3 regions of the Vibrio cidicii genome follow, and region 2 is predicted to be linked to each of the others. Evidence: predicted binding sites of a transcription regulator. Region 2 holds the regulator's gene; each other region holds the start of a gene.
What was found. Region 2 encodes CRP, which controls carbon source genes, mostly activating them, when cyclic AMP is high. Its sites were predicted from a motif close to TGTGANNNNNNTCACA; they were not measured.
Positions count from the first base shown of each region.

Region 1 (11,046 bases), 1.4 Mb from region 2:
GTGCAACAAATCTGAGCCACTTATAGAATTTCTCTTAAGCGGTCTTGCGCGACTTCCACCAGCAAATCTGGCTGGAACTTGGAGATGAAGCGGTCACAACCCACTTTCTTCACCATGGCTTCATTAAAACTGCCACTGAGTGATGTGTTTAAGGTGATGAAGAGTTTGGCCATTCTTGGATCGCTTCGCACTTCGTGTGTCAGCTTATAGCCATCCATTTCCGGCATTTCGGCGTCGGTAATCATCAACAATAGCTCTTTGGTCAAATCCTTGCCTTCATCACACCAAGATTTCAATAATCTCAGCGCTTCTAGGCCATCACGGCACTCAATAATATTTAGCCCGAGCTGCGAGAGTGTATCGCGGATCTGATTACGCGCGGTTGAAGAGTCATCCACAACCAACACATTGCGCCCGACCATGTTTTTGACCAGTTTCTCATCAAGAACTTCCTCGGAGATGGACACATCGTAGTCGACAATTTCCGCTAACACTTTTTCCACGTCGATGATTTCGACAATCTGCGTTTTATCACCTTCTTTCACTTGCGTAATGGCGGTGAGGTAATTGCTGCGTCCGGACGTTTTTGGTGGCGGCTGAATTTCGGTCCACGCGGTGTTAATAATGTTACGTACCTGTCCAACCAAGAAGCCTTGTACCGTACGGTTGTACTCCGTAATGATCAGGTTTTCTTCTTGACCAGCCATTTGCGAAGGTGGAAAACCGATAGAGCGCCTAAGATCAATCACTGGCACAGGCTCGCCACGCAGCGATGCGACACCGCGAATGTTGTAATGCGCGCCAGGCAGCTTGGTGAGAGGAGGCACTTTCATCACCTCTTTCACTTTAAACACGTTAATTGCAAATAACTGACGGCTATTCAAACTGAACAGCAAAAGCTCCAGACGGTTTTCGCCGACCAGATTGGTTCGCTGGTCTACAGTATTTAAAACTCCAGACATACAACATCCTAAATGGGTTAAAACTCTATTAAAAATAGCCTAAAAAATGCAAGCCATAGCAAAAGTACATGAATGAAAAATGGATAGCAATCAACTTACCTGATTTGGGATAAGCAGCTCACTAAACCTAGCGCAAGAACAATAGTGAGATACGAGAAAATAGAAATTTTATAGTAGAACCATTGGCCTGATGCTTGTTCAGGCCAGAATGGCACATTAACCTTCGACGACCTTCATTAACAGTAAACCATCGTATAACGCTTGTTTAATTAACGCCGCACCAGGCATAGTCGCTTGCTTATAGAAGCGTGATTCGACTAACTCAAGATCTTGGTGATAAACGGGCAGACTTTGCTCTTCAATACATTGGCGAATCGAGGGATACAGAACGTCTTTGGCTTGGTTAATGACTCCGCCAATAAGAATTTTTTCTGGGTTAAATAAGTTAATGACGATAGCAATCGCTGAGCCCAAATAGCGGCCGAGCTTTTCAATCACAGCCACACACAGCGGGTCGCCATTCGCCGCCGCTTCACAAACGCTCTCAATGGTAATCTCTTCCATTCCAGACAAAATGGACTCTTCTCCCTGAGCGATACGCTCAAACACCTCTTGGCGTATGGCTTGTGAACTGGCCACCGTCTCTAAACAGCCTCGGTTGCCACAATGGCATTGACGGCCGTTGGGGTCTATCTGAATATGACCCAACTCACCAATGTTGCCGTGTCGCCCTTGCAACACTCGACCGTCTAAGATGATCCCAGCGCCAAGACCGTGGTGAATCGAAATCAATACGGAGTTCTCATTTTCTTGCGAGTGACCAAACAACTTTTCGGCCAGAGCCCAAGCACGGGTGTCATTCGCAATAAAAACAGGTAATCCGGTGGCTTTATAGATTTCAGGGCCCAATGCGAGATTTTCAACATTGTAATGGGGCATTTGCAGCACAATACCTTGCTCAGAATTGACCAAGCCAGGTAGCGTAATCGCGATACTGGTAACGCGATCGAGCTGCTCTGCATACGTTTGAAAGAATTCTTCGATTTCGTGTAGAAGGCGGGCTAAAACATCCTCTTGATCGCGTTCATGAATATCGATTTTGGTATCAATAAGTACTTCGCCGCCCAACTCGTGGAGTGCAATTGTCAGATAGCCGCGGCCCAACCGCATCGAGAGAAACTGCCAACCGACGTTATTTACTTGAAGCCCTACCGCCGGACGTCCACGACTGGTCGCTTCCTGCACTGTTGTTTCATGCACAAGATGCGCTTCGATCAACTCGCGGGTGATTTTTGTGATGCTCGCTGGCGCCAATTGACTTTCTTTGGATAGGTCTATCCGGGAAATTGGCCCTTTGAGATCAATCAGTTTATATACACGACCAGCATTGATCTGTTTGATATGATCAATATGGCCCGGTTGAGCCATGTACATCTTGCACTCCAACATTCTATAACTGAGTAATTTTTTTACTTTGCGAAGTAATTGTGAAGTGAATTGATAGAACCCCGTGACAAGCGTCACGTATAAACATGAATCTTTGTGTATTCAATCAAATATCCACAAATTAATCGCTGATAGATTTATTCTCAGATAACTTATTTTTAAATGAAAAATTTCCTATAACGCTGGAAAGTCAGCCATAAACCGACCACGCTTCTCAATAGAAAGTGTCACACACATTCCTGGAGTCTCTATGACCAGCAAGCTTAGAAGAACAAAAATTGTCACTACATTAGGCCCTTCAACTGACAAAGGTAATAATTTGGAAGAGATAATTCGTGCAGGAGCCAACGTAGTGCGGATGAATTTCTCACACGGCAGTACAGAAGATCACAAACAACGTGCGGAAAAAGTGCGCACCATTGCGGCCAAATTAGGCAAGCAGGTAGCCATTTTGGGTGATTTGCAAGGCCCAAAAATTCGGGTATCGACGTTTAAAGAAGGCAAAATAAACCTCAATGTCGGCGACCGATTTACGTTAGACAGCGACCTACCCAAAGGTGAAGGGGATCAATACTCCGTCGGCCTCGATTATAAAGCCTTACCAAGAGATGTTGGGCCAAATGATATTCTGCTACTGGATGATGGCAGAGTGCAATTGCAAGTATTGAACGTCGAGGGCAATCGGGTTCATACCGAAGTGATTGTCGGCGGGCCGCTCTCCAACAACAAAGGCATCAACAAAAAAGGCGGCGGTTTATCGGCTGACGCACTCACCGAAAAAGATAAGCAAGACATCCTAACGGCCGCTGAAATCCAAGTGGATTACTTAGCCATCTCGTTTCCTCGCAATGGTGAAGACATGAATTACGCCAGACGCCTCGCTCGGGATGCCGGATTAGAGGCCAAGCTGGTGGCTAAAGTGGAACGGGCTGAAACGGTTAAGAATGACGAAAATATTGATGACATCATCATGGCTTCTGATGTGATCATGGTGGCTCGCGGCGATTTGGGGGTTGAAATTGGCGACCCCGAGCTGATCGGTGTGCAGAAAAAGCTGATCCGCCGTGCCAAAGAGCTCAATCGCGTGGTGATTACCGCGACACAAATGATGGAGTCCATGATCGAAAACCCTATGCCGACACGCGCAGAAGTCATGGACGTTGCTAACGCGGTTCTCGATGGAACCGATGCGGTGATGCTCTCTGGCGAAACCGCCGCGGGGAAATACCCGGTTGAGACCGTTCGTTCCATGGCGGAAGTGTGCATCGGCGCAGAGAAGATGATTGAAGCAGGTACGCAAAACTACCGAATTGACAAATCGTTCGCCACCGCTGAAGAAACCATTGCCATGTCGACCATTTATGCGGCCAACCATATGGAGGGAGTCAAAGCGATGGTCACTTTAACGGAATCTGGCCGCACCGCGTTGATGACATCTAGATTAAACTCTCTACTGCCCATATTTGCCCTATCGCCCAACGAACGGACTCTCAATCGCTGTTCGCTCTATCGCGGCGTCACCCCCGTGTTCTTTGATACCAAAGTGGAGACAGGCTTCGACGTTGCGCTTGCGGCACTCAATACGCTAAGAAAGAAAAAATTGTTGGAATTTGGCGACCTAGTGATTATCACCCAAGGTGACATTATGGATGTAGAAGGCTCGACCAACTGTATGCGCATCTTACCTGTGTTTGAGTAAGCTTTACTTAAGGGATGGGAAAGCCAGTGATTACTGGCTTTCATCTAAACGAAGCAAAGTTTCTTTCACTCGGGTCTGGCGCAGTGACTCATACTGAGCAATAAACCGATTTCCTGCTTGTACGCCTAGTTCATAATCCGCTAGTAGATCTTTTTTATCGCTAAGCAACGACGAAGAACGTAGCGGTCCATCCGGCGTTATTTGAATTACAAAGGTATCATCTGGCGGTTTGGCAAGAAAATCTCGCGTTAAGGTGTAAGTCTGATAGTGCACCATCAGCATATCCGCCAATCCTGAATCAAAGTTATCGCCAATAAGATGGCTAAGACGATAAATGTTATCGGCCCCAAACAACCAACGCCCACCGTTTAGCAAGCGAATTGGTTCACCTTTCTCACTTTGGGATGCTGCAATTTGCTGCTGGAAGAAGTGACTCCAATCGTCTTTCCATCGATTGAGCCGGCTCTGCCACTTACCTTGCACGCTGCCAAAAGAGCGGCGAAACCATTCCATTTCCTCTCTCTGCGCTGCGGCTGATTGCTTGACATCCACTTTTTCTGGCAACGTAAACGGCTCTGTTCGAATCACAATAATGGCTCTGGCGTTACGGCGCCAAGCTTCCTGAACAGGAATGGAGGCTGAGACACCGCCATCCACATACTCACGCCCACCAATCGTCACTGGCTTGGAATAGAGTTTAGGAATCGCACAAGTTGCCAGCATAGTTGGATACCAATTTCGCCCAAAGATCGGCAAATATTTATCAGTGAGCGTACTGGTGTCGGTTACAGAAGCAAAAGCTTGACGGCAGGCCAAGCTCGCTTCTCCTAGATCTAAGTCAAGCTTGTAGGGATAAGCACAGATCTTATCCAAGGCCCAATCCAACCCCAAGTACTGCTTGTTCCTGATATAGCTGAAAAGATTGAAAAATTCTTGAGACGTCGTCAACTCGGTAATGAATGCTTTACCGAGCCCATGCTGTCGACATAAATAAGAGCAAAGATTTAACGCCCCCGCAGACGTCCCAAAAAACTCATCAAATGGGTCGAAATTGGCAAGGATAAAAGCGTCCAACACACCCGCAGTGAAAATTCCTCTTTGCCCGCCACCTTGGGCGACCAATGCGGTTTTCCCATGCTGGTACTTAGCAAAACGCTCTGTATCTAGGTTGATGTAACCGTTCGTGACAATACCGCTGTTTATTGCCATCGCTGTTACCTAATTTTAAGCGGCAGCGATCGCAATAAAACCAAATGACAGTAGAACCGCAAACACAGTTGCTGTGATGATTAGGGCTGTTTTTAGATCGTGTTCCATAGGCACCTCCATGCTGTAACAAAGTAATAACAGCTGTAAGAATTATGTTCAAGAACTGTCTAATATGCCAGCGCGAATTTGAAGCTAGTATCACAATTAAACAATTGGAGACAAAGGGATTTAGTATGTTACATAGAAGTCTCGTTTTGGCCGTTATCAGCTTGCTGATCACCACGCAAGTTCAGGCACAAACATTGAATGTGATGATTACGCCGTTTCTCGGTTTCGTCGGAGGTGGTGCGGTAGAAGATGCCACGGGTAAAAGCTATGATCTCACCCCCTCAACAAGCTATGCCATTGCCTTAGAAACGCCACTTGAGAAAGGGCGTGTCGGCTTTTTCTATTCCTACCAAAGCTCCGATTTGCAAGGTGTCGAAAATCAATACGGCTTTCACTACTTACATTTCCAAAGCAGTATTTACTATCCATCCCAATCTGGGTTTACTGGTTATCTTGGACTCGGGCTAGGTAGTTCCTATGCCGATGTGGATTGGGCGGACAAAAAATTTGGCTTCTCAGCCAGCATATTCGGCGGTATCGAGTATAAAGTGAGTGACAATCTCGCACTCACAGCACAACTGCGCTGGTTAGGTACTGTGGTCGATAATGACACATCGGGCGTTTGTACTTCATCAGAGGCAGGACAGAACTGCGTTATTCGTTTCGAAACCGACTGGATGAATCAGTTGCAATCCAACTTGGGATTGACCTTCAAGTTTTAACAACAACACAACAATATCTGCTGCGAGGGTGTATGAAAACTAGCCATACACCCTAGTGGGCAAAAACAGTTTATCTTCCAAGACACTTGGTCAATTACAGAATAATAGTCTGTCACACCGCCAATGTTCAGCCACGATCGATCTGCTTTCTTCCATTGTTACAAGATATAAACCAGACAAACCGCCAAAATTAACAAATGTCATCTATTGCGCCACACCGGATAAATCGCTAGTCTTCTACTCAAGCGACAGCTGAATATTTCAGATTTCGCAAACACACATCCAGCAATTAAACATTTTATTCTAGATTTTTCTGCCGATAACGACATATACACTAAGAATTACGTTATCAATAGGTTAACTACTAAGTTGATTGTGAATTACCGTTATTCCTATCTCTAGTCAAAAACTTGAGCAGAAAAGCTTCATTCCTCAGGGAGTCGTATAGGAGTCTTATATGAAGCGAGAACAATGGGGATCCCGTGCGGGGTTCATCTTAGCCGCTGTAGGTTCAGCGATAGGTTTGGGAAACATCTGGCGTTTTCCGTATATGGCCTATGAAAATGGTGGTGGCGCATTTTTTATTCCTTACCTTTTTGCCATGATCACCGCGGGCATTCCATTCATGATCCTTGAGTTCAGTATGGGTCAAAAATACCGTGGCTCGGCGCCAAAAACACTCGCTAAAATCCATGCCAAATTTGAGTGGCTGGGTTGGTTCCAAGTCGGTGTTGCCGCCGTGATTGCGGTTTATTATGTGGCTGTAATTGGTTGGGCAATTTCTTACTTTGGTATGTCTTTCACCCAAAGTTGGGGAACAGATACGAACGCTTTCTTCTTCAGTGAGTATCTTGGTTTAGGTGATAACTCACCCACTAACTTAGGTAGTATTCAGTGGAAGATTGCGATTGCGATGTTGATTGCTTGGGCGATCACTTATGCAGCGATTGTGGGCGGGGTAAAATCCGGCATTGAACGAGCCTCCAAGATCATGATGCCTATTTTGTTCATCATGGTGCTGATTCTGATTGGACGCATGGTTTTCCTACCTGGTGCTTTAGATGGCGTGAACTATATGTTTGCTCCTGACTTTAGCAAAATTTGGGATGTCAAAGTTTGGGCAGCCGCTTACGGACAGATCTTCTTTACCCTAAGTATCGGCTTTGCCATTATGTTGGCTTACTCAAGTTATTTGCCAGAGAAATCAGACATCACAAATAACGCCTTTATGACGGTGTTAATTAACTGTGGTTTCTCTATCCTAGCAGGCATCATGATTTTCTCAGTGCTTGGTTACATGGCGCAAGAACAAGGCAAACCACTTACTGAAGTCGTCTCTGCGGGTGTGGGGCTGGCCTTTGTGACGCTTCCAGCGGCGATCAATCTACTGCCTGCACCTTATATCTTGGGCCCGCTGTTCTTCTTCGCTCTTGTCGTGGCTGGATTAAGCTCACACATCTCGATTATGGAAGCAGTTACGTCCGCTATCATCGACAAACTTAACTGGAGTCGTAAAAAAGCGGCAACCATCGTGGTGGGTGTGGGTGTGGTGGTTTCAATGGCCTTTGCAACCAATGGTGGCTTATTACTACTTGATTTGGTTGATCACTTTGCTAATAACGTCGGCATCATGTTCGGTGGTCTGGTGGAGATTGTGTTGATGGCATGGCTACTAAACAAAGTGGCAGACGTCCGTGGCTATGTAAATAATATCTCGGATTTCACCATTGGTACTTGGTTCGATGTTTGCTTGAAATTCATCACACCAGCGGTATTGGCGGTGATTCTGGCAACCAAGCTGCAGGCTCTGCTTACGGAAGGGTATGGTGGTTACGATCTGACACTGGGTTGGGCCGTTATCGGTGCCTTGTTTATCTTTGGCTTTGCCATCAACTTAACCAATCGGAAGGAGGCATAATTATGACCACGGGTGCGATCATCATGATGATTATTGGCCTAGGAATTACCTGGGGCGGCGCGGCAATTTGCATTAAGCGCGCAATGGATAAGTAAACGCTATCCTATCTATTTTCCAGCCGGCTCTTTTGAGCCGGCTTTTTTGCACCTACTATTTGATTGAGTTGAGTACTAGGGTCTGTTGACCTTTGGCGGTTAAATTTTGTTCGAGATAAAAGCGTTTTAATCGCGACGAGAGGTTTGTAGCCTAGTCATTCTAAGCAAAACACCTCTCAACAAAGAGTAAAACGCTTTTTGCGGGGGCGCCTAGCTCGAACCCTTCGGGCAGCGTTTGTGGCTCCTTTTTGCTGCGTTATCGGCTTATCATGTAGGCCCCTACAATTCAAAGCCTCTGCCTTGCACAAAGAACCCACAAACTGCTGCAAAAATCATCTCAAAAGGTCAACAGACCCTAATCACACTAACCTTTTATTTATCGCCTTCCGCGTTCCAAACATCGTGATAATCATCCTAATTTCAATCACCACCATTGCTCCTGTTTACAGTGCGACTCCATCAGTTCGAGACCTTCGACGACGCTTAAAGCAACAGAAACGAACGCAACAACTCGCTTTCAAACGGTCATTCTCGATAGTCTGGGAGCCAGCACAGATAGCATGTCATTAACGTCTGGATGATCAGATTCGACCTTGCAGCGAATCAATTGAGAGGAGATCTTTCTAGAAGGCCGAAAGCTTAGTCAGAGGAGGTTAGATATTTGAGAAAAGACGAATCCGTTTGCGACTATTGAAACTGTGCGCCTGATTTCTAGAAACCGGCATTCACTCAAGAGCTTTAGCCGAATGAATGTTGGAGAATAGCGCTGAATGCCACTTCACCCTAAACCGCTGGATAACTCTACTTCTCAGGTTACGCGAATAACTCAATTAAGAAGATCTGGGATGCAAAACTAATCTGATAGCGACAAAAGCCGCTCGCGTGAGCAGGTAAATAAACGCTGGGAGAGACAAACAAAAAGGAGGCCGAAGCCTCCTTTTCACATGAAGATGGAAGATTAACCGTGGTTACGGATCCACTCATCCATTTCAGTTTTCAGGTTGTCAGACTTAGTACCGAAGATAGCTTGTACGCCACCTGATACCACAACTACGCCTGCCGCACCTAGCTTTTTCAGTTTGTTTTGGTCAACGATTTCAGTATCAGCAACAGAAACACGTAGACGAGTGATACATGCATCTAGGTTAGTGATGTTCGATTTACCACCGAAGGCTGCAACCAGTTCACCTGCTAATTCAGTACCTGAAGTTGCAGTTGCGTCCGCAGTTTCATCTTCACGGCCTGGTGTTTTCAGATCCATTGCACGGATAACGAAAGTAAACACAACGTAGTACAGCACTGCGTAAGCAACACCCAAACCAACAAGCAGCAACATGTTTTCCGCACGTGGAGATTGAACTACGAAGTCGATGAAGCCGTTAGAGAAGGTGTGACCGTGTACAACACCCAGTGAGTTAGTTAGTACATAAGCCAGACCAGCAAGTACTGCGTGAATTGCGTACAATACTGGAGCGATGAACAAGAATGAGAACTCGATTGGCTCAGTAATACCGGTTAGGAATGAAGTCAGAGCTGCTGACGCCATGATACCCATTACTTTCGCACGGTTTTCTGGTTTCGCACAGTGAGCGATAGCAAATGCCGCAGCTGGCAAACCAAACATCTTGAACAGGTAGCCACCAGCTAGCTGACCGAAACCATTACCCGCTGCACGAGTTGCGTCATCTGCAGTTAGGAAACAAGTCATGATGCCGTGTACTGTTTCACCTGAACCGTTCACACAAGTACCCGCTTCGTAGAAGAATGGTACGTTCCAGATGTGGTGTAGACCGAATGGGATCAAAGAACGTTCAATAACACCGTAGATACCAAATGCGGTTACTGGGTTCTGATGCGCTGCCCAATCAGAGAATGTCGCAATTGCAGCACCCACTGGTGGCCAAATGAATGACAAAATCACACCAAGAATAATAGATAGGAAACCCGTAATAATCGGCACAGCACGCTTACCAGCGAAGAAACCTAGGTATTCTGGAAGTTGAATTTTGTAGAAACGGTTGAATGCCCAAGCAGCCACACCACCAGCAAGGATACCACCTAGGACACCCGTGTCGATTTTGTCTGCACCCATAACGGTTGCCATCACTTTTAGCGTTGCAACCATGATTCCGTAACCAACGATAGCCGATAGACCTGAAACGCCATCGTTATTGGTAAAGCCAAGTGCCACACCTACCGCAAATAGAAGTGCCATTTGACCAAATACTGAACCACCAGCTTGCTCCATTAGGTGAGAAACCACCTCTGGTAGCCAGCTGAAGTTGGCAGCACCTACGCCAAGCAAAATACCCGCAACTGGTAAAACTGATACTGGTAGCATCAGAGCTTTACCAACTTTTTGCAGGTTAGCAAAAAGGTTTTTAAACATGTTTATGCTCCTGATTAAGTTATTAGTATTTTGGGTTCTAACGGCACACCCCCGTAGCCTAAATGTTAGCACCCAATGAAAATGTAACCACATTTGTCATTATATTTTCCGCCTCTAAATATATCTTGATGCCACTCAAACTTTCTACAAAGTTACGAAATTTAGTTTCAAAACAAGCCTTAGATCACATACACCCACGTCTGTCAATAGGGAAAAATAACAGAATAACCCATTGTTTTTAAATGATTTATCAATTAACAAAATTAATTTTATAGCGTAAATAAAATTGACTGCAATGTTATTTTTAGTAACAAAATTACATTTAGGTGAATAGTCGCAAAATCAATCAACATATTTAGTTAACAAGCATCGTTGGATTATTTCGACACACATAACGAAAAAAAAGAGAGCAAATGCTCTCTTTTTGAACGTTTTTTATATTTTTATCGCAAAAAAAGATCCCGATAGTTTTGGCTCGTTTTTTGCGCAACCTCAGCT
Region 1 covers NZ_CP035921.1:568,101-579,146, forward strand. The annotation lists gene EWA64_RS03580 (chemotaxis protein CheV) at 21-962, opposite strand; gene mlc (sugar metabolism global transcriptional regulator Mlc) at 1,179-2,396, opposite strand; gene pyk (pyruvate kinase) at 2,659-4,107, shown strand; gene EWA64_RS03595 (patatin-like phospholipase family protein) at 4,138-5,316, opposite strand; gene cydH (cytochrome bd-I oxidase subunit CydH) at 5,332-5,424, opposite strand; gene EWA64_RS03605 (hypothetical protein) at 5,550-6,146, shown strand; gene EWA64_RS03610 (sodium-dependent transporter) at 6,604-8,064, shown strand; gene EWA64_RS03615 (MetS family NSS transporter small subunit) at 8,067-8,159, shown strand; gene ptsG (PTS glucose transporter subunit IIBC) at 9,118-10,548, opposite strand; gene EWA64_RS03625 (TatD family hydrolase) at 10,992-11,046, opposite strand, start outside.
Region 1: the regulator CRP is predicted to act here: its motif matches at 2,472-2,487, upstream of mlc (sugar metabolism global transcriptional regulator Mlc).

Region 2 (11,046 bases):
TTGCAACAGCAAACGGCTAAATTGGCTGCGGCATTGGTTGCACTCGATGCCGACATCGTTGGTGTGATTGGGGTAGAGAACAATGGCTTTGGTGAAAGCTCTGCGATTGTGCAGTTGGTGTCTGCCGTCAATGCCAAACTGCCAGAAGCGAAAAAGTATGAGATCGTCAAAGAGAAAGATCTTACGCACATCGGTCGCTTGGCGAGCAGCAACTATGTCATCTATCGCCCTAGCGTTGCGGGTATAAAAGCCACTCAGGTGATTGCGATGCCAGAGCAGCGTTTGGATGGTGGGCAAGTCATCGCTCAGTCAGATGCGCTGGTGCCTGAGTTCTCTTTTAAAGATCGTGACGAAACACTGACGGTTGCCGTAACGCAATTTGTCGATAAAGATCAAGCGTGTTTGGAGGATACCTCCAATAGCGATAGACAAGGTGCATGTGAGAACTTGCGCGTCTCTGCTGCCGATTATCTTGGCCAGAAACTGGCTGGCATCGACGGAGAGAAGGTGATTCTCGGTAACCTCAATAGCTATGGCAAAGAAGACGCCATCACCGTTCTGACTAATCGCACCGCGTTGCCAGCGGGCTACAAAGTCAAAACCGCGGCTCAAACGTTTGTTGAAGACAAAGCGTTTGATAGCGAGAGTCGTGTGATCGAGGCCAGCTACGGATACGAAAATGTGCTCGATATTGTGGCACCAAAGAGCTTCAACAGCTTGAACGGCGATGAAAGTGGCAATTTGGATTACATCCTCACATCCGCTGGCTTGAAAGCGAATGTACTGGATGCTGGTCATTGGCACATCAATGCCGCTGAATCTGCCTTGTTTGCGGCTGATCACAGCCTAGGACAAAACTATGCAGATGCCTACCGCGCGGCTGAAATCGATCCTGTTGTGGTGGACATCTCCTTTGCTGGTAAGCCGCTTGATCCTGTCGATCCAACGCTGCCTGGTGATAAACCGATCGTTGTTGGGACACCGATTGCACTGCCAAGCGAACCGATCAATGAGCCGCGTCTCGAAGCGCCGTCAACGGCTGGTTTTAAATATCTTGTCGATCTAACCGCGTACACGGGCTCTTCTTATCTCAAAGTGGGTGACGAAGTGGTGGTGAGCTTTAGTGACGCCAATGCAGCTTCTGTCGCTACCTCGTCCAGTGTTGCCAAAGACGTGCTGGATGAGTTTGAAATCGCACTGGGTTGGACTGAAGTGCCTATCACGGGTATTGCTGCTGGTGAATATACGGTGACCACTAGTATTGATGGCACGGTATTAGAGCGTAAACAAGTGGCGGTTGCTGATAACAGCAGTGACTCGGATGGCGGTAGCACTGGCTTAGGCGCGCTGTTGGCGTTACTCGGCCTTGGCTTCTTACGCCGTAAGTTCAACTAATTCGCTGCCTAAAGGAGAGGAGTGCTTGCACTCCTGAGCAAAAGATATGAAAAAGACATTATTGACTTTACTGATTCCATGCGCGTTTAGTGCGAGCGCCGCTTACCAGCAAGCCCACGATCCTCATGTGGTGGGCGGGTTGCCTACCGTGACCTGTCAGATGGAAATCGTGACACCGCCCGTCACTCCGGGAGAAACCCATAACCCGGATGGTTACTACGATAGCGCGCTCGATCTGAGCGGAGATGTCCTGAAAGCGGCGCTAAACCAAATCATTTCGACTGGCATCACCAAGCTACCGTACTCTTCGAGCAGCTTTGATGTGTGGGATGCACTGGATATCACCGATGAAGATCCAAACAACAGTAACAATGTGATTCTACTCTATACCGGACGTTCACAAGCGAAAGGGCAGAAATCAGGTCAGGGCTCGCTGGGTCAAGATAACTGGAACCGCGAGCATACCTATCCGAAATCGAATGGTGGCTTTGATAACAGCAACGCTTACGCGTACACCGATATCCACCACCTGCGTCCAGCGGATGAATCGGTCAATGGTAGACGAGGTAATCTGGAGTTCGATAACGGCGGCTCTGAAGTAACAGAAGCGCCCGGAAACTACGTTGACAGTGACTCGTTTGAGCCACGTGATGCCGTGAAGGGCGATGTGGCGCGTATGATGTTCTACATGGCGACTCGCTATGAGGGCAAAGACAACAGCGACCCGGCTAATCCAGATCTTGAGCTCGTACCTGCGGTCACCAACAATGGTACCGCGCTGGGCAATGTGTGTGTGTTGCTGGAGTGGAACAGCCAAGATCCGGTGGACAATTTCGAGTTCGAACGCAACGCCAAGATCCAGAAGATTCAGGGTAACCGCAACCCGTTTGTAGATAACCCACACTGGGCTGAGTCTATCTTCCGCAAAGATTGTACGCAGTAGATTTCGAACGGGATATAACCCTTACTATCCAAGGCCAGCGCATGCTGGCCTATCTCCACCCATCCATTACTTCTCTGTTTAACACTCACTTAGTGCGTTCAATGCCTGCTGCTTTCAAAATGTACTTCTCATAGATTGGCTCGCTGGTGCCCTTTTTCACTTTGTAGAGGAAATACTTTTCGAAGGCGATTTTGGCTAAATGCACCCATTGTCCCATCCCGGTCCAGTTGGTATTACGTGGGGGGTTCTGTGGTAGGGCAACAAAGGCCGCGCCTTTATCTCCCATGTCAGCAAGGCATAGTGCGTTCAAGGTCGGTTTGGTATGCATCTGTTCGCCTTTTTCTAGGCTGAGAATGTTTTCTACAATCGTCGTCGTCATGGATTCAATCATAAAGCCCGTTTTTGGTGCACCAACAGGAACCGGTGTTTCTTCCAAGGGAGGAATGGCTACACACACGCCTGCCGCAAAAATTTCAGGATAGACAGGGCTGCGTTGATATTCGTCGGTGAGCACAAACCCTTTGGGATTGCAGAGATCAGGAACCGCAGCAATCGGCGCTGCGCCTTTAAACGGTGGTAGAAACATTGCCATGGTGAAGGGCAGGTGATGTTCAAAATCCACTTCACCTTTGCGATTGAGTTCTTCAATGTGTGCCGTACCGTCTTCAAAGTGCGTGGTTCTGGCGTTACAGATCCATTTGATGCCCCTCTCGCGAAACTCATGTTCCATCAGCGCTTTGGAATCCCCAACGCCCCCCAATCCCATATGACCCACGTACGGTTCACTGGTTATAAAGGTCATTGGAACACGGTCGCGCACTTTCAGTTTTCGCAATTGGCTTTCCAGAGAGAGAATGTATTCGTAGGCCGGGCCGAAACAACTTGCGCCTTGCAGTGCCCCAACGATGACGGGGCCTGGGTTTTCAACCAACTGTTGATAGGCTTGATGGGATTTAACGGCGTGATCAACCGTGCAAATCGACTGGGTAAAGCCATTTTCTGGTCCGGCTCCCGGCACGGTTTCAAACGCCAATTTAGGCCCTGTACAGATCACCAAATAGTCGTAATGATATTCTTCACCATCGCCCGTTTTTAGTCGGCATGCTTTGGCATCAATATGTGCCACACCGGAGACATTGAAAGGAATATTAAATTTTTTTACATAAGGCGTGAGCTCTAAAACGACTTGCTCTTTGGTGCGTTCTCCCAATGCCACCCATGGATTGGATGGAATAAAATGAAACTCCGATCCTTCGTTAATGAGCATGACTTCATGATCGCTGGGCAATTTTTGTCTGAGTTCATACACGACCGACATGCCACCTAAACCGGCACCAATGACTATGGTTCTCTTCATTTTTAATTCCCTTTATTAGCTATTACTAAAGTAATTTTAGGTAAATAATGGTGAACTGCCAAAGCGGAAGTGTCGTCTGGATCATAAAGTGAAGGAAAAGCGTGTTATTGATTGAATCTGTAAGCCGGATTCGTAGAATGCTAAAGTTTTCATCGCTAGGGTCTGTTGACCTTTTGAGATGATTTTTGCAGCAGTTTGTGGGTTCTTTGTGCAAGGCAGAGGCTTTGAATTGTAGTGGCCTACATGATAAGCCGATAACGCAGCAAAAAGGAGCCACAAACGCTGCCCGAAGGGTTCGGCTAAAAGCGTTTTACTCTTTGTTGAGAGGTGTTTTGCTTAGAATGACTAGGCGACAAACCTCTCGTCGCGATTAAAACGCTTTTATCTCGAACAAAATTTAACCGCAAAAGGTCAACAGACCCTAGGCTAAGACAAATTTATGCTGCTGATCATCGACAACTACGACTCGTTTACATACAACCTCTACCAGTATTTCTGTGAACTGGGTGCTGATGTGCGCGTGGTGCGGAATGACGAGATCGATATTGCCGGGATCGAGCATCTTCAACCTACCCATCTGGTGATTTCCCCCGGGCCATGTACGCCCAATGAGGCAGGGATCTCTTTAGCGGCGATCACTCACTTTGCGGGTAAACTGCCGATCCTCGGCGTCTGTCTTGGCCATCAGGCGATTGCCCAAGCCTTTGGTGGGGAAGTGGTACGCGCACGGCAAGTCATGCATGGTAAAACCTCAGCCATTGAGCACAACGGGAAAAGCGTGTTTCGCGGCTTGAACAACCCACTCACCGTTACCCGCTACCACTCGCTGGTGGTCAAAAATGACACCTTACCTGCCGACTTCGAACTCACCGCTTGGACGACGCTGGCAGATGGCTGTATCGACGAAATCATGGGCTATCAGCACAAAACGCTGCCGATTGACGCCGTGCAGTTTCATCCTGAGTCGATCAAAACCGAGCAAGGGCACGCGTTGCTGGCCAATTTCCTCGCCCGTTGAGCGCGTAACCCTGATCTTGATCACCATTCTTAACATTTTCTTCATCTTTTTTTCAGCCAAGGCGAAGTGCAAAACTATTCGCCACTTTTTGCTTTTCCCTTCCCATTTTGCCAGTAAACCAAGTGATTTGTTGCTCGATTAAAAAAATGCTTCATAATTTGCGGAACATGATGCATAAATAATCATAGATAGTGACTATGTGGTATTCCTCCGGGTTGTAAAAAGAATATTTCACTATTGAATTCGTTAATTAATTGTAAATACAATGCCGCATCAGCTTAAATGCAAAACAATATTTGCCGGCCAGTCACAGTCGGTTGGATTCGCTCTCTGCTAGGCGTGCGGTATCAAGAAGGAATGTGCAATGACAGTGGAAATGAAAGTAGATCGTGGTTTGTTTGATGAGGTGATGGTGCCTTGCTACAACCCAATGGAGATGATCCCAGTGAAAGGTGAAGGTTCACGTATTTGGGATCAAAGCGGCAAGGAATACATCGATTTCGCGGGCGGAATCGCGGTGAGTTGTCTGGGCCACTGTCATCCGGTTATGGTCAATGCGCTGACGGAGCAAGCGGGTAAACTGTGGCATTTAAGCAATGTCATGACCAACGAGCCCGCACTGCGACTGGCGAAAAAACTGACCGAAGTGAGTTTTGCCGAGCGCGTCTTCTTTGCCAACTCGGGTGCAGAAGCGAACGAAGCTGCGCTGAAGCTGGCTCGTCGTTACGCGGCGGACGTTTACGGTGCAGAAAAATCTGAAATCATTGCTTTTAAACAAGGTTTCCACGGACGTACTTTCTTTACTGTTACCGTCGGTGGTCAAGCGGCTTACTCGGATGGTTTCGGTCCAAAACCCGGCGATGTGACGCATCTGCCTTACAACGATATCGATGCCTTGCAAGCGCACATTTCCGATCGCACGTGTGCAGTGATGATGGAGCCACTGCAAGGGGAAGGCGGTATCGTGCCACCGACGCCTGAGTTTGTGCAAACCGTGCGCGAGCTGTGCGACAAGCACAATGCCCTGCTCATTTTTGATGAAGTGCAAACGGGCAACGGACGTACAGGTGATTTTTATGCTTATCAAGGCCTTGGTGTGACGCCTGATATTCTCAGCACTGCCAAATCACTCGGTGGCGGCTTCCCAATTGGCGCGATGCTGACGACAGAAAAACTGGCCGCGCACATGAAAGTGGGCACGCACGGTTCGACTTACGGTGGTAACCCGCTCGCTTGTGCGGTCGCGGAAGCGGTGGTGTCAGAAGTCTCCAAGCCAGAAACCTTGCAAGGCGTGAAAGAGCGCGAAGCACTGTTTCGCGAAGGGCTAAGCAAAATTAACGATAAATATCAGATTTTCTCTGAAATCCGTGGCAAAGGCTTGTTGCTCGGCGCGGCGCTCAATGAAGAGTGGCAAGGCCGTGCACGCGACATTTTGGTTGCTGCGGGTAAAGAGGGACTGCTGGTGCTGGTGGCGGGCATGAACGTTGTGCGTTTCACCCCATCACTGGTGATTACCAAACAAGAAATAGAAGAAGGCTTGGCGAAACTGGATAAAGCAATCGCCACTCTGGTTTAAACGCCTCTCAAACAGACGCCTGTCCAGGAAGCGACGGGCGTCTACATCACTTCCTAGGTAGTAAACCTAGGGCCTTCTATGCATCTGGAGGGAGTATTGATGCTAGTTGTTCGCCCTATTGCAATGTCGGACTATGACGCACTGCACACCTGTGCAGTGGAATCGGGACACGGATTTACATCTCTGCCGGTTAATGAAGAACTGTTAACCAATCGAATTACACACTCTGAATACAGCTTTGCCAAACACAACGTTGGTGAGCCGGGCGATGAAGGCTACCTGATGGTCGGCTTTGATGCCGAAAGCGGGGAAGTTGCCGGAACCACAGGTATTGAAGCGGCGATTGGCTGGGACGTGCCTTTTTACTCGTACCACATCAGCAAAATTGTCCACTCCTCGCCAAAACTTGGCGTCAACAATGTGGTGAAGCTGCTCACTTTTGGCAACAACTACACCGGTTGTAGTGAAATTTGTACCTTGTTCTTGCGGGAAAAATTCCGTGAAGGACTCAACGGTCGCTTGATGTCGAAATGCCGCTTTTTGATGATGGCTGAGCATCCGCATCGCTTCTCGAAAACCATTTTCGCCGAAATGCGTGGTGTGTCGGATGCCAATGGCAACTCGCCATTTTGGCAATGGCTTCAGGACCATTTCTTCTCCATCGATTTCACCATGGCGGATTACCTCACTGGTATCGGCAAAAAAGGCTTCATCGCCGATTTGATGCCTAAGCTGCCGATTTACATCAACTTGCTAAGCCCAGAAGCGCAAGCGGTGATCGGCGTGGTGCATGAAAATACTCGTCCAGCGCTCAAGCTGCTTGAGAAAGAAGGTTTTACCAGCCGTGGCTACGTTGACATCTTTGATGGCGGCCCCACGGTGGAGTGTGACCTGCGTAATATTGAATCGGTACGTCACTCAGTGCGAGCGAAAGTGCGCGTTGCGGAGCACTCCAGCTCGCAAGACTTTTTAATAGCCAATACCTCATTTGAAAACTTCCGCGCCACGGCAGCCAAAGCCGCCTATGACCAAGCCTCGTCCAGTGTGATTTTGTCACCGAAAGTGGCACAGGCTCTGATGGTTGAAGATGGCGAATACGTCCGCATGCTAGCGCAGTAATGATTAAGGGAAAGACGATGACACAGTGGATTGCAGGTGAATGGGTAGAAGGGCAAGGCGAAGAGTTCACCTCCTTGTCGCCTTATGACAACCAAGTGGTTTGGCGTGGCAAAGGTGCCACTGAGCCGCAAGTCGAGCAAGCAGTGAAAGCGGCGCGTCACGCATTTCTGAGTTGGAAGAAGCTCACGTTTGCCGAGCGCGAAGCCTACGTGCTGGCCTTTGCCGAGCGTGTCAAAGCGCGCAGCGAAGAGATTGCTCAAGTGATTGCCAAAGAGACTGGCAAACCGCTGTGGGAGACGCGCACCGAAGCGGCGGCAATGGCAGGCAAAATTGCCATTTCGATCCGCGCTTATCATGAACGCACTGGCGAGTCGCAAAAAGAAGCGGCGGGCAACCAAGTTGTCTTGCGCCACCGCCCACTGGGTGTGATGGCCGTCTTTGGCCCGTATAACTTCCCAGCGCACTTACCAAACGGCCACATTGTGCCTGCGTTATTAGCTGGCAATACCGTGGTGTTTAAACCGTCTGAGCAAACGCCTTGGACGGGAGAGCTTGCGATGAAACTGTGGCAAGAAGCGGGTCTGCCAAGTGGCGTGCTAAATCTAGTACAAGGTGGTAAAGAGACTGGGATTGCCTTGTCGCAGTCCAAAGGCATCGATGGCCTGCTGTTTACTGGCAGCGCCAACACGGGTCATCTGCTTCATCGTCAGTTTGCTGGTCAACCCGGCAAAATGCTGGCACTGGAAATGGGCGGTAACAACCCGATGGTGATTTCAGAGCAGTACGGCGATCTCGAGGCGACGGTTTACACCATCATTCAATCGGCATTTATCAGTGCTGGTCAGCGCTGTACTTGTGCACGCCGTTTGTATGTGCCGTTGGGTGAAAAAGGCGACGCACTCATTACTCGTCTGGTGGAAGCGGTGCAAAAGCTTAAAGTCGACCAGCCGTTTGCCGAGCCTGCGCCTTTTATGGGGCCACAAATTTCGCAGGCGGCCGCGCGCTTTATCTTAGACGCGCAGGCCAATCTGCAGTCGCTCGGCGGTGAAAGCTTAATTGAAGCCAAAGCGGGCGAGGCCGCCTTTGTTTCACCGGGGATTATTGATGTCACTCATATCGCGGATTTGCCTGATGAAGAGTACTTTGGACCACTGCTGCAAGTGGTGCGCTATCAAGGCCTCGAGCGTGCGGTTGAGCTGGCGAATGACACCCGCTTTGGTTTGTCGGCTGGCTTAGTCTCGACCGACGATAACGAGTGGGCGTACTTTGTCGATCACATCCGTGCTGGCATTGTTAATCGCAACCGCCAACTGACAGGTGCTAGTGGTGATGCGCCATTTGGCGGACCGGGTGCGTCGGGTAACTTACGTCCGAGTGCTTACTATGCCGCCGACTATTGCGCGTACCCAATGGCATCAATGGAAGGGGCGCAAACGGAACTGCCCGCCACGCTCAGCCCGGGTGTTGAACTTTAATAACGATAACGACCTTTAGGTCTCTGACCTGCGCCGCTTCGAGCCATGAGTCGCGCAGGCTTGTTTGCTTTCAAACAATGAACGTCACAGGTTGAGGATTGCGGCGGTGATGTCTGCACGCACCGCCGCAATCCACTCCCAATACTCTGATAATGTGAACCGATACAACAAGGAGGCGTTATGACGCCAGCTGTGTTATTTGAATCGCTATGGAACGACTATATTCAACGCCTGTGTCCTTCCGCGGCAAAAGTGCATCGACTATTGCAAGAGGATGAAGCCCTGATCAACGACCACATCGCGCTACGAACGTTTAACGTCGAGCCGCTGGGCATTGAAACGCTGGCGAAGCCGTTTATCGAATTAGGCTACAAAGCGTGTGGCGACTATCTGTTTGAAAGCAAAAAATTAGTGGCCAAACATTTTGAGCATCCTGATCCGACTCAGCCTAAAGTCTTTATCAGTGCGTTGAAAATCGATGAATGCTCAGAGGCGCTGCAAGCGATTGTGAAAAAATTGGTTGCTCAAGTGGATACGAGCCAACTGCAAGGCCACGAGTTCCTTTCCGCAGGTCGCTTGTGGGAGTTGAGCTTTGCGGACTATCAAACGCTGGCAAAAGAGAGTGAATATGCCTCTTGGTTGGCGGCGCATGGTTACGGCGCGAACCACTTTACGGTCAGTGTCAATCAGCTCAAAGCATTTGACTCGGTGAAAGGTGTGAACGATCACTTACGTCAAGCGGGTTTTACCATCAATGAAATTGGTGGTGAAGTGAAGGGCACACCGGAAGTGCTGCTGGAGCAATCTTCCACGATGGCAGACAAAGTGGCAGTGCAGTTTATTGAAGGCAGTGAAATCATTCCCGGTGGTTTTTACGAGTTTGCCAAACGCTACCCGATGGAAAATGGCGATCTGTACCCAGGCTTTGTAGCCGCGTCGGCAGATAAGATCTTTGAAAGCACCAACGGTTAAGACGTATCGCGAGAACAAAAAAAGCCACCCAGGGTGGCTTTTTGCAATTTGAACGTCGATTTCTGGCGTGAAATTAACGAGTCCCGTAAACAACAATGGTTTTGCCGTGCGCAGAGATCAGGTTCTGCTCTTCCAGCATTTTCAGAATGCGGCCAACGGTTTCACGTGAACAACCAACAATCTGACCAATCTCTTGACGAGTGATCTTGATCTGCATGCCATCTGGGTGCGTCATCGCATCAGGCTGTTTTGCTAGGTTCAGCAGTGTCTGAGCGATACGGCCAGTCACGTCCAAGAACGCCAAGTCTCCGACTTTCTGGCTGGTCACTTGTAGGCGACTTGCCATCTGCGCCGACAAGCGCATAAGAATGTCTGGATTGACTTGGATTAACTGACGGAATTTCTTGAATGAAATTTCAGCCACTTCACAAGGAGATTTTGCACGAACCCAAGCAGTACGCTCTTGGCCTTCTTCAAACAAGCCTAGCTCACCGATAAAGTCACCTTGGTTCAGGTAAGAAAGAATCATTTCTTTACCTTCTTCGTCTTTGATAAGCACGGCAACAGAACCTTTCACGATGTAGTACAAAGTTTCTGCTTTTTCGCCCGCGTGGATCAGCGTGCTTTTTGAAGGGTACTTATGAATATGACAGTGTGAAAGAAACCACTCTAGTGTTGGGTCGGTTTGAGGTTTACCTAGAACCATAATATCTCACTTCCTCTGCAGGGTACGCTTGCCGCTATCCATATTTTAGCCAAGCCTTGTTATTGACTTGCTAGAATAAGAGCTCTTGATTGATGCTGCAAGCTATCTTGTGTTTCGGTTTGAAATAGTATCCTTTTTCGAAAACGATTTCTTGATTTTAATCGTGTCGAGAATGGGATTTTCTACGCAAAATTGTGCACATGATCACGGTATGAAAAGTAAGCGTGAACCGGCCTCAAATTTTAGCCAATTTTGCCTGTTTCAATCAGTTGTTGCAGGATTGGCTGTACAATCAGTTCCATAGCGAAACTCATTTTGCCTCCCGGCACCACTAAGGTATTGTGTCGCGACATAAAGGATCCGTCGATCATCGCCAATAGATAGGGGAAGTCGACGTTCTTGATGCCGCGCAGGCGAATCACCACAAAACTCTCATCTAAACTCGGGATACCTTTGGCATTGAGTGGGTTGGACGTATCCACCGT
Region 2 covers NZ_CP035921.1:1,995,995-2,007,040, forward strand. The annotation lists gene EWA64_RS10145 (ExeM/NucH family extracellular endonuclease) at 1-1,395, shown strand, start outside; gene EWA64_RS10150 (endonuclease I family protein) at 1,442-2,338, shown strand; gene EWA64_RS10155 (NAD(P)/FAD-dependent oxidoreductase) at 2,424-3,695, opposite strand; gene EWA64_RS10160 (aminodeoxychorismate/anthranilate synthase component II) at 4,135-4,713, shown strand; gene EWA64_RS10165 (aspartate aminotransferase family protein) at 5,078-6,289, shown strand; gene astA (arginine N-succinyltransferase) at 6,389-7,408, shown strand; gene astD (succinylglutamate-semialdehyde dehydrogenase) at 7,426-8,883, shown strand; gene EWA64_RS10180 (DUF1338 domain-containing protein) at 9,064-9,855, shown strand; gene crp (cAMP-activated global transcriptional regulator CRP) at 9,929-10,561, opposite strand; gene EWA64_RS10190 (phosphoribulokinase) at 10,804-11,046, opposite strand, start outside.

Region 3 (11,046 bases), 240 kb from region 2:
GTTTTTCAGGTCAAAGATCAGCTGGGCTAAGTCTTCAATCGAGTAGATGTCGTGGTGTGGCGGTGGCGAAATCAGGCCCACTCCCGGAGTGGAGTGACGCGTTGCACCGATCCAATCATCGACTTTATCGCCAGGCAACTGACCACCTTCACCCGGTTTCGCGCCTTGCGCCATCTTGATCTGGATTTCATCTGAGTTGGTCAGATAGTAAGAGGTGACGCCAAAACGGCCAGAAGCAACCTGCTTGATGGCTGAACGTTCGGAATCGCCATTCTCTCTTGGCTCAAAACGGATCGGATCTTCACCACCTTCACCCGAGTTGGATTTGGCGCCAAGACGGTTCATAGCAACGGCAAGAGTGGAATGCGCTTCGTAAGAGATCGAACCAAACGACATCGCCCCTGTGGCGAAGCGCTTAACGATGCTCTCAATCGGTTCTACTTCTTCAATCGGAATAGAGCCGGCAGGATTTTTGACAAAATCCAGTTGGCTACGCAGCGTGACCGCTTTGTCGCCTTGACTGTCGACCGCAGCGGCGTACTTCTTGAATTCTTGGAAGTCTTTGTTGCGCGTTGAATGTTGCAGCAAATGAATGGTTTCAGGATTGAACAGGTGTTTTTCGCCACGCTGTTTCCACTGATACACGCCGCCGACATCCAACATCTGGACTGGGATTTCACGAGTAGGGTAACCAACACGATGACGTACCAAGACTTCTTTGGCGATGTCATCGAGCGTCAAACCTTGAATGCGGGTGACGGTTCCGGTGAAGTATTTATCGACCACCGCTTTGCTGATGCCAAGCGCTTCGAAGATCTGCGCGCCGTGGTAAGACTGCAGCGTGGAGATGCCCATTTTGGAGAAGATTTTCAGCAGGCCGCCGTTAACACCCTTGCGGTAGTTGTTGAAGTACTGCTCAACCGATACGCTGGCATCGAGTTTTTTACGACGTTGCAGATCAACGATGGTTTCGGTGACCAGATATGGGTTCACCGCATTGGCGCCGTAGCCGACCAGTGTGGCGAAGTGGTGCGTTTCACGCGCATCACCAGTCTCGACCACGATACCGCATTTGGCACGCAGGCCTTTACGAATCAGGTGATGGTGCACTGCGCCGACCGCCAGCATGGCAGGAATGGCGGCGTGGTTGGAGTTTACCGCGCGGTCGGTCAGCAGAATAATTGAGTAACCGTCGATCACCGCATCTTCGGCGTACTGGCAAATACGTTTTAGCGCGCGCTCCAGTTTGCCCGCATCTTCACTGGCTTGGAAAACGATATCCAGCGTTTTGGCTTGTAAATGCTCGTTGTCGATCGCGCGCAGTTTTTCCAGCTCGGCGTTGGAGATAACGGGCGATTCCAATTCCACTTTACGGCAATGAACTGGCGATTCCGCCAATAGGTTCTGATCTTTACCTATGTAGGTATTGAGCGACATCACCATACGTTCGCGGATCGGGTCGATCGGCGGGTTGGTCACCTGAGCAAACAACTGCTTAAAGTAGTTAGCAAGATGCTGCGATTGGTGCGACAAAATCGCAACCGGCCAGTCAGCGCCCATCGAACCGAGCGGTTCGTAACCTGTTTGTGCCAGCGGCAGAATGATTTCGTTCACTTCTTCCGCGCTGATGCCGAAGGCTTGTTGGCGATGCAGCAGACGCTCTGGTGAAGGTTGGCTGTGAACGTTGTCGGCATCCGGCAGCGATTTTAAGCTCAGCAGGTTGTCTTGTACCCACTGCTCATAAGGCTGCGCGTTGGCGATGGAGTCTTTCACTTCTTCATCTGAAATGATGCGACCCTGTTCGAGATCGGCGACAAAGATGCGCCCTGGCTGCAAGCGGCCACGGTACTCGACGTTTTCCGCAGGCACTTCGACTACGCCAGACTCTGACGCCATGATCAGTATGTTGTCTTTGGTTACGGTATAGCGAGAAGGGCGAAGGCCGTTACGATCGAGCGTCGCTCCCACCTGAACACCGTCGGTGAAACAGACAGACGCTGGGCCATCCCACGGTTCCATAATGTTGGCGTGGTATTGGTAGAAAGCGCGACGTTTCGGGTCCATGGCTTTGTTTTCCTGCCACGCTTCTGGGATCATCATCATCAAGGCGTGTGGCAAGCTGCGGCCAGAGAGTACCAAAAGCTCCAGCACCATATCGAAGTTGGCCGAATCCGATGCACCTTCTTGGCACACAGGCAGCAGCATGTCGATTTCTGCTTGAGTGAACAGTTTGGATTCTAGGATCGCTTCACGCGCTTTCATCCAGTTCAGGTTGCCGCGTACTGTGTTGATCTCACCGTTGTGCGCGATGTAGCGGAAAGGCTGCGCAAGGCGCCATTTCGGGAAAGTATTGGTAGAGAAACGCGAGTGAACCAGAGCGAGCGCCGTCACCATGGTTGGGTTTTGCAGATCCAAAAAGTACTGAGGAACCTGCTCTGTGGTCAGTTGGCCTTTGTAAACCAGCGTTTTGTACGACATCGAGTTGATGTAAAAATCATCGCCGATGTTCGAGACGCTTTCTAAACAGACGCGCACCGTGTAGTTGCGCAGCACGTACAGTTTACGCTCCAACTCTTCCGGTGTGCAGCCCGGGCCACCCGAGATAAAAACGTGTTCAAATTGAGGCTCTGTGCTAAGGGGATCTGCACCGATCATCGAGTTGTCGGTCGGCAAGACACGGTAGCCCAAAATGTCGAGATCGAGACGCTTGGCATTGCGCTGTAAAATATCGCGACACTGTTCACGCTTGTACTCGTCTTTCGGGAACAACACCACCCCGACACCGTATTTTTCAAAAGAAGGTAGCTTGAGTCCAAGCTTAACCGCTTCTTCCAAAAGAAATTCATGAGGTTTTTGCAGCAGAATGCCCGCGCCGTCACCGCTACATGGATCACAACCTTGGCCGCCGCGGTGTTCCATTCGCGCCAGCATCTCAAGAGCCTGTGTGACCACTTGGTGAGACTTACGGTTTTTCAGGTGAGCAACAAAACCAATACCACAGGCGTCATGCTCCAGTTCTGGAGTATACAAACCCTGCGAACTTTGCTCTCTATCTACCATAGATACTTCCTTCCAGTTCTAATTGACGCAACAACCCATGCAGAAAACACTGCATAAATAGTGATTGAGCATCCGTCCTTTATAGTTCTGAGTCGCAACCAGCAAGGGAAGCTGGTTTTGAGTCCTTTCCGCATCCCACAGGAATCATGTTGTGGGAAAAACAATCCTTGGTGATATCCCGGTTTTATTGGTCACTTTATAGTGATTTATATAGGTTGGAGTGGGGCATCACCGACATAATCCGTGTTTCATCTTGTAATTAAAGTCACAAAAATGACGGTTATGTGTAAGTATCCTACAATTTTGTGACTAGCCAATGCAACGAAAAGTCTTGATTGCAGCCCAAAAAAATCGTTTAAAAATGCACTTTTAGTTTAACATTTATGCAACATGAGCGTTTTTTGTCTTTAATTATGCAGGTTTATTGATTTTTACCAGTGAATGGGGTGTTTGAATTCGCTAGCATGCTGTGTTTTTTCTTGCGAATGTGTAATTTAATTACACAGATCGAATTAAGATTGATTCCGCTTTAGATTGGGTGAGTTCAATGCAATTACATCAACTGGTGAACACCTTAGGTCAGGACTTGCAGCGTCGTTATGGGGAGAAAGTCCACAAGCTGACGTTGCACGGTGGCTTTAGTTGCCCGAACCGTGATGGGACGATTGGTCGCGGCGGCTGCACATTTTGTAATGTCGCCTCATTTGCCGATGAGCAGGCACAAATCAAGAGTATTCAGTTGCAACTTAGTGAGCGCGCTGGCGAAGTGCATCGCGCCAAACGCTATCTAGCGTATTTTCAAGCCTATACCAGCACTTATGCTGAGGTGCAGGTATTGAAGAACATGTATGAAGAAGCACTGAAAGCGGCGGATATTGTTGGGTTGTGTGTGGGAACTCGCCCGGATTGTGTGCCCGATGCGGTGTTGGATTTGCTTGCAGGCTATGTGCAGCAGGGGTTTGAAATTTGGCTCGAACTGGGTTTGCAGACGGCGAATGATCAGACACTCAAACGCATCAACCGCGGTCACGACTTTGCCTGTTATGCTGAGATCACCCGCCGTGCCCGTGCGCTGGGTATCAAAGTGTGTACGCATTTGATTGTTGGTTTGCCAAAAGAGAGCGGGCAAGAGAACCGCTTGACGCTCGACAAAGTGATCGCCACGGGAACAGATGGCATTAAACTGCATGGTTTACACATTGTTGAGGGAAGCACCATGGCAAAAGCGTGGCGCGCAGGCAAATTGGAGGCGCCGAGCTTAGAAGAGTATGTGGCGATTGCGTGCGATCTGATCCGTCACACCCCGCCAGAAATCGTTTATCACCGCGTTTCTTCTGCGGCGCGGCGTCCGACCTTGCTCTCTCCATTGTGGTGTGAAAATCGCTGGCTCGCGATGACAGAAATTGGCAAGGCATTAGCGCTGCAGGGCGCGCAAGGCAGCGCACTTGAGCGCCCTTTCCGGTTTACAAAACCCCAATTAAAAGCGGAATAACCGCTTATTTGCTGATATATTTGCAAACAGCGTTAAAAATCAGGTAGCAAAGATGGATCAGCTGTTCAGCGCGCTTCGGGACGAAGCACAACATTATGGCCTTATTCTCCTTGGCGCCGTCCTGTTATTGGTGCTGGTCAAGGCCCTGATGCTGCGTTTTCAAAAAGATCTCGATTCGCTGGTGCTGGACGCGCTTTCTCCAGTACTGCTGGTTGATCTTGCGCAAAACAAGATCCTTTTGGCCAATACGGCGGCGATGCAGCTTCTGGGCATTCGCCAGCTTAATCGTTGCTACTTTTTCCCCTCCGCTTCATCCACGTCAGACATAGCACAAACGCTCAACTCACTCTCTGGACGGCAGTTCTCGCATCTCACTTTTACTTGGCGTCTGTCTGACAATGAAAGTTTGCAGATAGCCTTGAGCGGTCGCAAAGTCCACTATCACCACCGTTTTTGTTGGTTATTGCACGTGGGTGCTGTGGCAACGGAGGATGACGGGCAGCAAAGCGAGTTGGAAGCGCTGCGAATGGCCAAATCCGCGTTAGACTCCTTGTCGGAACTGATTTGTCTGCGCGATCCTGATGGGCGGATTTTAGCCACAAACCGCGCTTTCGAACAATTTTGGCAGGGGCGGCGCGAAGAGTCGATCGAACCTGTTGCAGGGCAGATCAAAGGGCGGCGCAGTGAACGTCGTTGGACGACCGATCCGCAAGGGCGCAGTTGTTTGCTGGAAGTAAACCAGAGCCTTTTGATGAGTAAACAAGGGGAACCGCTAGGATCGCTGAGCATCAGCCACGATGTGACAGAGTGGCATAAAATGCAGCAGAATCTGCGTGATGAAATGGAGCGGCGCAAAGACACCGAAGTGGCGCTGGCTCAGCGCGATACCATTTTGCAAAACATCCTTGAAGCCAGCCCTGACTCGATTGGCATCTTTAATGAAAACATGGTCTATCAGGCGTGCAACAAGCCGTTTGTCAATGCACTGGGCATTGCTGAAGTCTCTGATCTCATAGGTAAAAGGCTGCAAGATGTCATTCCAGGCGAAATGTACCAGCGCTTGTCGGCGACCGACAGTCAAGTGTTGCATGAAGGCAAATCGCTGCGCTATCTGGACAAGATTCTCAACAGTAGTGGTGACTATTCTTGGTTTGATGTGGTGAAGTCACCCTTTCGCGATCCCGCTTCGGGCACCAACGGAGTGCTGATCATGGCAAGGGACATCTCAGAGCGCTATCTAGCGGAGCAAAAATTGGAAGCGGCCAATCAAGAGCTCGAAAAACTGAGCTTTATGGACAGCTTGACCAAAGTTGCCAACCGTCGCCGCTTCGACGAACAGTTAAACACGCTGTGGCATCACCATGCGCGCGAAAAACTGCCTTTGGCTATCATGTTGTGTGATATCGACTTCTTCAAAGAGTTTAATGATCGCTACGGCCATCAACTGGGCGATCACGCCTTGACCCAAGTTGCCGAGGTGTTCTCCAAAGTGATCAGCCGCTCATCGGATTGCGTGGCGCGTTATGGCGGTGAAGAGTTTGCGTTCATATTGCCCAATACCACCACCGAAGGAGCGCTAAAAGTCGCGGAAAAAATACATGTCTGCATTGCTCAACTGGCGATTGAGCACCTTGGCTCGAAAGTGGCGCAGCGGATCACCGTTAGCCTTGGTTTGGTCTCCTATATTCCTAAACCTGAAGATTTGCCCGAAATGGGCGTGACCTTGGCCGACAGCGCTTTGTACCAAGCCAAATCCGATGGTCGAAACCGTACTTGCGTCCATCCGGTTTCGCTCACTGCCGATGAAGTGCCCCAGCAGCAGAGTGCGAAAGGTTAACTTTCCCTAATAATGCCCGTTTTGTCACACGAGTTGTGAATTCAATGGCTTAACCGCTAGAGTCAAACACGCTACACTAACCTTCCACCGCTCAACACTTCACCCCGTCCCGTGGGCGTCAGTGTCGAGTCTGGCGGCTATCGCAATGGCCACTCACGCTTTGGAGCTTTAGATGAAACCCATGAAAAATCTTGCCCAGTACTACGTCGATTTGTTAGTCAAACTGGGCATCGTCCGTTTCTCCATTTTGCTCGCGCTGGCATTGGTGGCATTAGCCGTGGTGGTGCAAGTGGGAATTACGCTGGCGCTGAAAGGGAGCGTGGATGATATCGATATCGTCCGCTCGGTCTTTTTTGGCTTAGTGATTACCCCTTGGGCGGTCTATTTTCTTTCGGTGGTGGTCGATCAACTGGAAGAGTCTCGGCAACGATTATCCAAACTCGTCTCAAAGCTGAAAGACATGCGCTCGCGTGACCAAGAGCTGAATGTGCAGTTGCAGCAAAACATCGAGCAACTCAACCAAGAGATCGAAGAGCGGATCAAAGCGGAAGAAGCGCGTGAAGAGGCGATGAAAGATCTGGAGAACGAAGTCTTTCAGCGCGAGCGAACCCAATTAGAACTCGCCGAGCGAACGGCGTTACTGCGCTCGTTTATCGATGCCTCTCCGGATCTTATCTACTATCGCAACGCCGATGGGGTATTTTCGGGCTGTAACCGCGCAATGGAAGAGTTAACCGGGAAAAAAGAGCATCAACTGGTCGGCTTGAGCCCTTGGGATGTCTACAGCAAGGAAGTCGCGCAGCAAATTGTCGACACCGACCAAAAAGTGTTTGCTAATAATCGTGCGCTCACCTACGAGCAGTGGCTCGAATACCCAGACGGGCGCAAGCACTACTTTGAGCTGCGTAAAGTGCCTTTTTACAGCAAAGATGGCCGTCACCTAGGTTTGATGGGATTTGGCCGAGACATTACTGACCGTAAACGTCATGAAGAGTCGCTGGAAAAAGCCAGCCGCGACAAAACCACCTTTATTTCTACTGTCAGTCATGAACTGCGCACACCGCTTAACGGCATCGTCGGTTTAAGCCGTATGTTGCTCGATACGACCTTAACGGATGAGCAACGTAAGTACATGCAAACCATTAATGTCAGTGCTATCACTCTCGGTAATATTTTCAACGACATTATCGACATGGATAAGTTTGATCGGCGCAAATTAGAGCTGTTCCCTGAGCCGCTCGATTTTGAAGATTTTGTGGTCGAAATCGAGAACATCGCCGCGTTGATGGCAGAACAAAAGGGGCTGCGTTTTGACTTAGAACGTCTCAGTGAACTGCCTAAAATGGTTGAGGTTGATGCCACTCGCCTGCGCCAAGTGATTTGGAATCTGGTCAGCAATGCGATGAAATTCACCAAAGAGGGCGGAGTGGTGATGACGGTGAGCGCTGAGGTTGAAGAGGCGCACGCGTCGATTGTGATTGAAGTGGAAGACACCGGAATTGGCATTCCAGAAGCAGAGCTGGATAAGATTTTTGCCATGTATTATCAGGTCAAATCCGGCAAAGACAACCTGCATGCGGTCGGCACGGGCATTGGCTTGGCGGTTTCGCGTCAACTGATCAACATGATGGACGGCGATATCACGGTGACCAGTGAAGAGGGCTTTGGGAGTACCTTTACCCTGACCATCAAGGTGCCCGTGGTGGAAGGCAAAGCCGTTGAAGCGGAGGTTGAAGTGCAACTGAGTTTGAACATTTTTATGGTAGAAGACATCGCACTCAATGTGACGGTTGCGCGCTCGCTGTTGGAAAGTCTTGGTCATCAGGTCACGGTTGCGATGACTGGCGAAGAGGCGATTGAGCACTTCAAACCACAAGTATACGATTTAGTTCTGCTCGATATTCAGTTGCCTGACATGACAGGTTTTGACGTGGCTCACTACTACCGTACCCACTATCAGAATTTGCCGCCGTTGGTCGCACTGACGGCCAATCTGTTGAAAGATAAGCGCGAGTATTTAGATAAAGGCATGGACGACGCGATCAGCAAGCCTTTAGCGGTGAAAGCGATGCAGGAGGTAATTAGCAAATTGATCCTGACAGAGCCGGAGCTCATGCCGCGTGCTCCTGAAGCTCTTGAAGTCGACGCGCAAACGCATGGGCTAGAAACCCAAGTGCTGGACATTGATATGCTCGAATCGTATGTCGATATTGTTGGTCCCACCCCAGTGCTGGACAGTATTCAAATGTTTGCCGAGATGATGCCGGGTTACTTGGAGGTGCTGGATCTCAACATGATTGCTAAAGATCAGTCAGGAATTGTCTCAGAGGCACACAAAATTAAAGGTGCTGCGGGCTCGATTGGTTTGAAGCGGATTCAAAGCGTGGCGCAAAAAGCGCAATCTCCGGATATGCCAGCTTGGTGGGAGAATATCGGTGATTGGGTAGAAGAGATCAAAAATGAGTATCAGCATGATATTGTGATCTTGAAAAGCTGGTTAGAACAAAGGGGAATGAAATGAAACGATGGGCTCTAGCAACACTTTCTCTGGCTCTACTGGCCGGATGTTCTACGCCTCCTTCGATCAGTTGGCAGCAAGACAACCAAGTCACGGTAAACCAAAGTGTGATCGAACTGAAAAGCACACTGTGGGTTAATCAAATGCCGATGGTTGGTGAAGAAGAAACGCAAAGTTTGCACGGTTCTCTCTATCTCTCTTCCAATGGAGAGCTTCCTGCTAGTTTGACTGTGAATCATCTCACCATCAAACAAGGTGAGCAGCAGTGGAACCTAAGTGAAAGCGACCTTGAAGTGCGAACTCACAGCGAAAACCAGTGGGAAGTGGCCTTGAACTGGCAGGGTGAGTTCGATATGGAGAAACCCGTTGATATCGCTTTGCAGCTCGAGAATCAAGCGACGATCTTGTGGCTCGTTGAGCGTAAAGTGGCTATTGATAAGGTCTACTAAACTGACGCAAACAAAAAAGGTTGGCATCACGCCAACCTTTTTTGTTTTATATCGTATTGATATTTAAGCGTCTAAATCACCACAAAAGCGGTAGCCTTCACCGTGAATGGTGGCGATGATCTCTGGCGTACCAGATACGGACTCAAAATGCTTACGGATACGGCGAATAGTTACATCAACCGTTCTATCATGCGGCTTGAGCTCACGTCCGGTCATCTTCTTAAGCAGATCGGCACGGGTTTGGATCTTGCCCGGGTTCTCACAGAAGTGCAGCAACGCACGGAATTCAGAGCGTGGCAGCTTGTAGCCATCACCCAGTGGGCTGATCAGTGAGCGGCTGTTGATGTCTAATACCCAACCGTTAAACTCGTATTTTTCCACTGAACGCTTCTCTTCGTGCACTATGCTATTGGTCATTGAGCGACCAAGTAAATTGCGCGCACGAATCGTCAGTTCACGCGGGTTGAATGGTTTGGTGATGTAGTCGTCTGCACCGATTTCTAAGCCAAGAATTTTGTCGACTTCGTTGTCACGACCAGTCAAAAACATCAGTGCTACATCTGCTTGCTCACGCAATTCGCGAGCCAGAAGAAGGCCGTTTTTACCTGGTAAGTTGATGTCCATTATCACTAGATTAACGTTATTTTCTGACAGCATTTGGTGCATTTCATCACCATTGCTGGCTTCAAATACAGCATATCCCTCTGCTTCAAAAATACTCTTAAGAGTGTTACGAGTTACTTGCTCATCTTCAACGATAAGAATCTGCGGGGTTTGCATTGGCGGTACCTAAATTTGTGACAAAATTGTACTAATAGAATAAATTCTAGGCAAAAACATAACATACAGGTAATGTGATTTTGATAATAAAGCAAAGTGATCAAAAAAACACTTCTTTCGGTTACGTGCCTTCCTTGAGTTCTCGCCAAAAGTAAACAGCATCCGACTGCTACTGGATTATTCTATAGGGTTTGTTTACCTTTCAAGACCCACCGCGACAAGGCAAAGCAGATATGGAAAGGTAAACAACCCTGTTCTTTTGAGCGGATTCTATAATGTTAACAGCATGCTAACAATGCTCAAATGTTAATTCCATTCACTTTGTTGATTTATATCAATTGGCTAAATGTAACAATTATTAATCGTCCGAGACTTATGATAAAAAATGTCCAAATAGGTGTAGATGCTCAATTATGGCATGCATATTCAGACTCATTCTTCGCTTTTGCCCAAAGTTGGACAGAGGACAACTACGCGATTATTACCGCATGGAACCCGGGGAGTGTACTATTGTCAAATGAGCTAAATCGCATAAATAGTCAGCGTCTGAAAGAGAGATTAATGGGCATGGACTATTGCCCGGTGTTGGTCGGCAACCAAGATTTTACCTGGAGCGAAGCAAGCTTTGCGGTAAAAGTGGATATGCGTCTGGCCTTGGACATAGCGAAAGAGTTTCAACAAAACGCCATTTATTACATCGAGAATAAAGAGTTATTTTTAGTTTCTTGTTTTGCCGATGAGACAAAACAGTCGCTAGGCAGCATGGCTTCTCGCCTACGATAAACGTTCTGTCTCTGTCATAAAATTATCAAGGAGGATTTATGAACGACATTACTCCGGACATCTGCGATAAGTTTGAAGATAAAGTGAGGCTACTCAATCTTCCTTTGCAGAATTACGGTCAAAAAAC
Region 3 covers NZ_CP035921.1:2,234,055-2,245,100, forward strand. The annotation lists gene gltB (glutamate synthase large subunit) at 1-3,060, opposite strand, end outside; gene mnmL (tRNA modification radical SAM protein MnmL/YtqA) at 3,608-4,552, shown strand; gene EWA64_RS11320 (diguanylate cyclase domain-containing protein) at 4,605-6,389, shown strand; gene arcB (aerobic respiration two-component sensor histidine kinase ArcB) at 6,562-8,910, shown strand; gene EWA64_RS11330 (hypothetical protein) at 8,907-9,356, shown strand; gene arcA (two-component system response regulator ArcA) at 9,420-10,136, opposite strand; gene EWA64_RS11340 (DUF3293 domain-containing protein) at 10,440-10,919, shown strand; gene EWA64_RS11345 (putative 4-hydroxy-4-methyl-2-oxoglutarate aldolase) at 10,958-11,046, shown strand, end outside.
Region 3: the regulator CRP is predicted to act here: its motif matches at 3,315-3,330, upstream of gltB (glutamate synthase large subunit).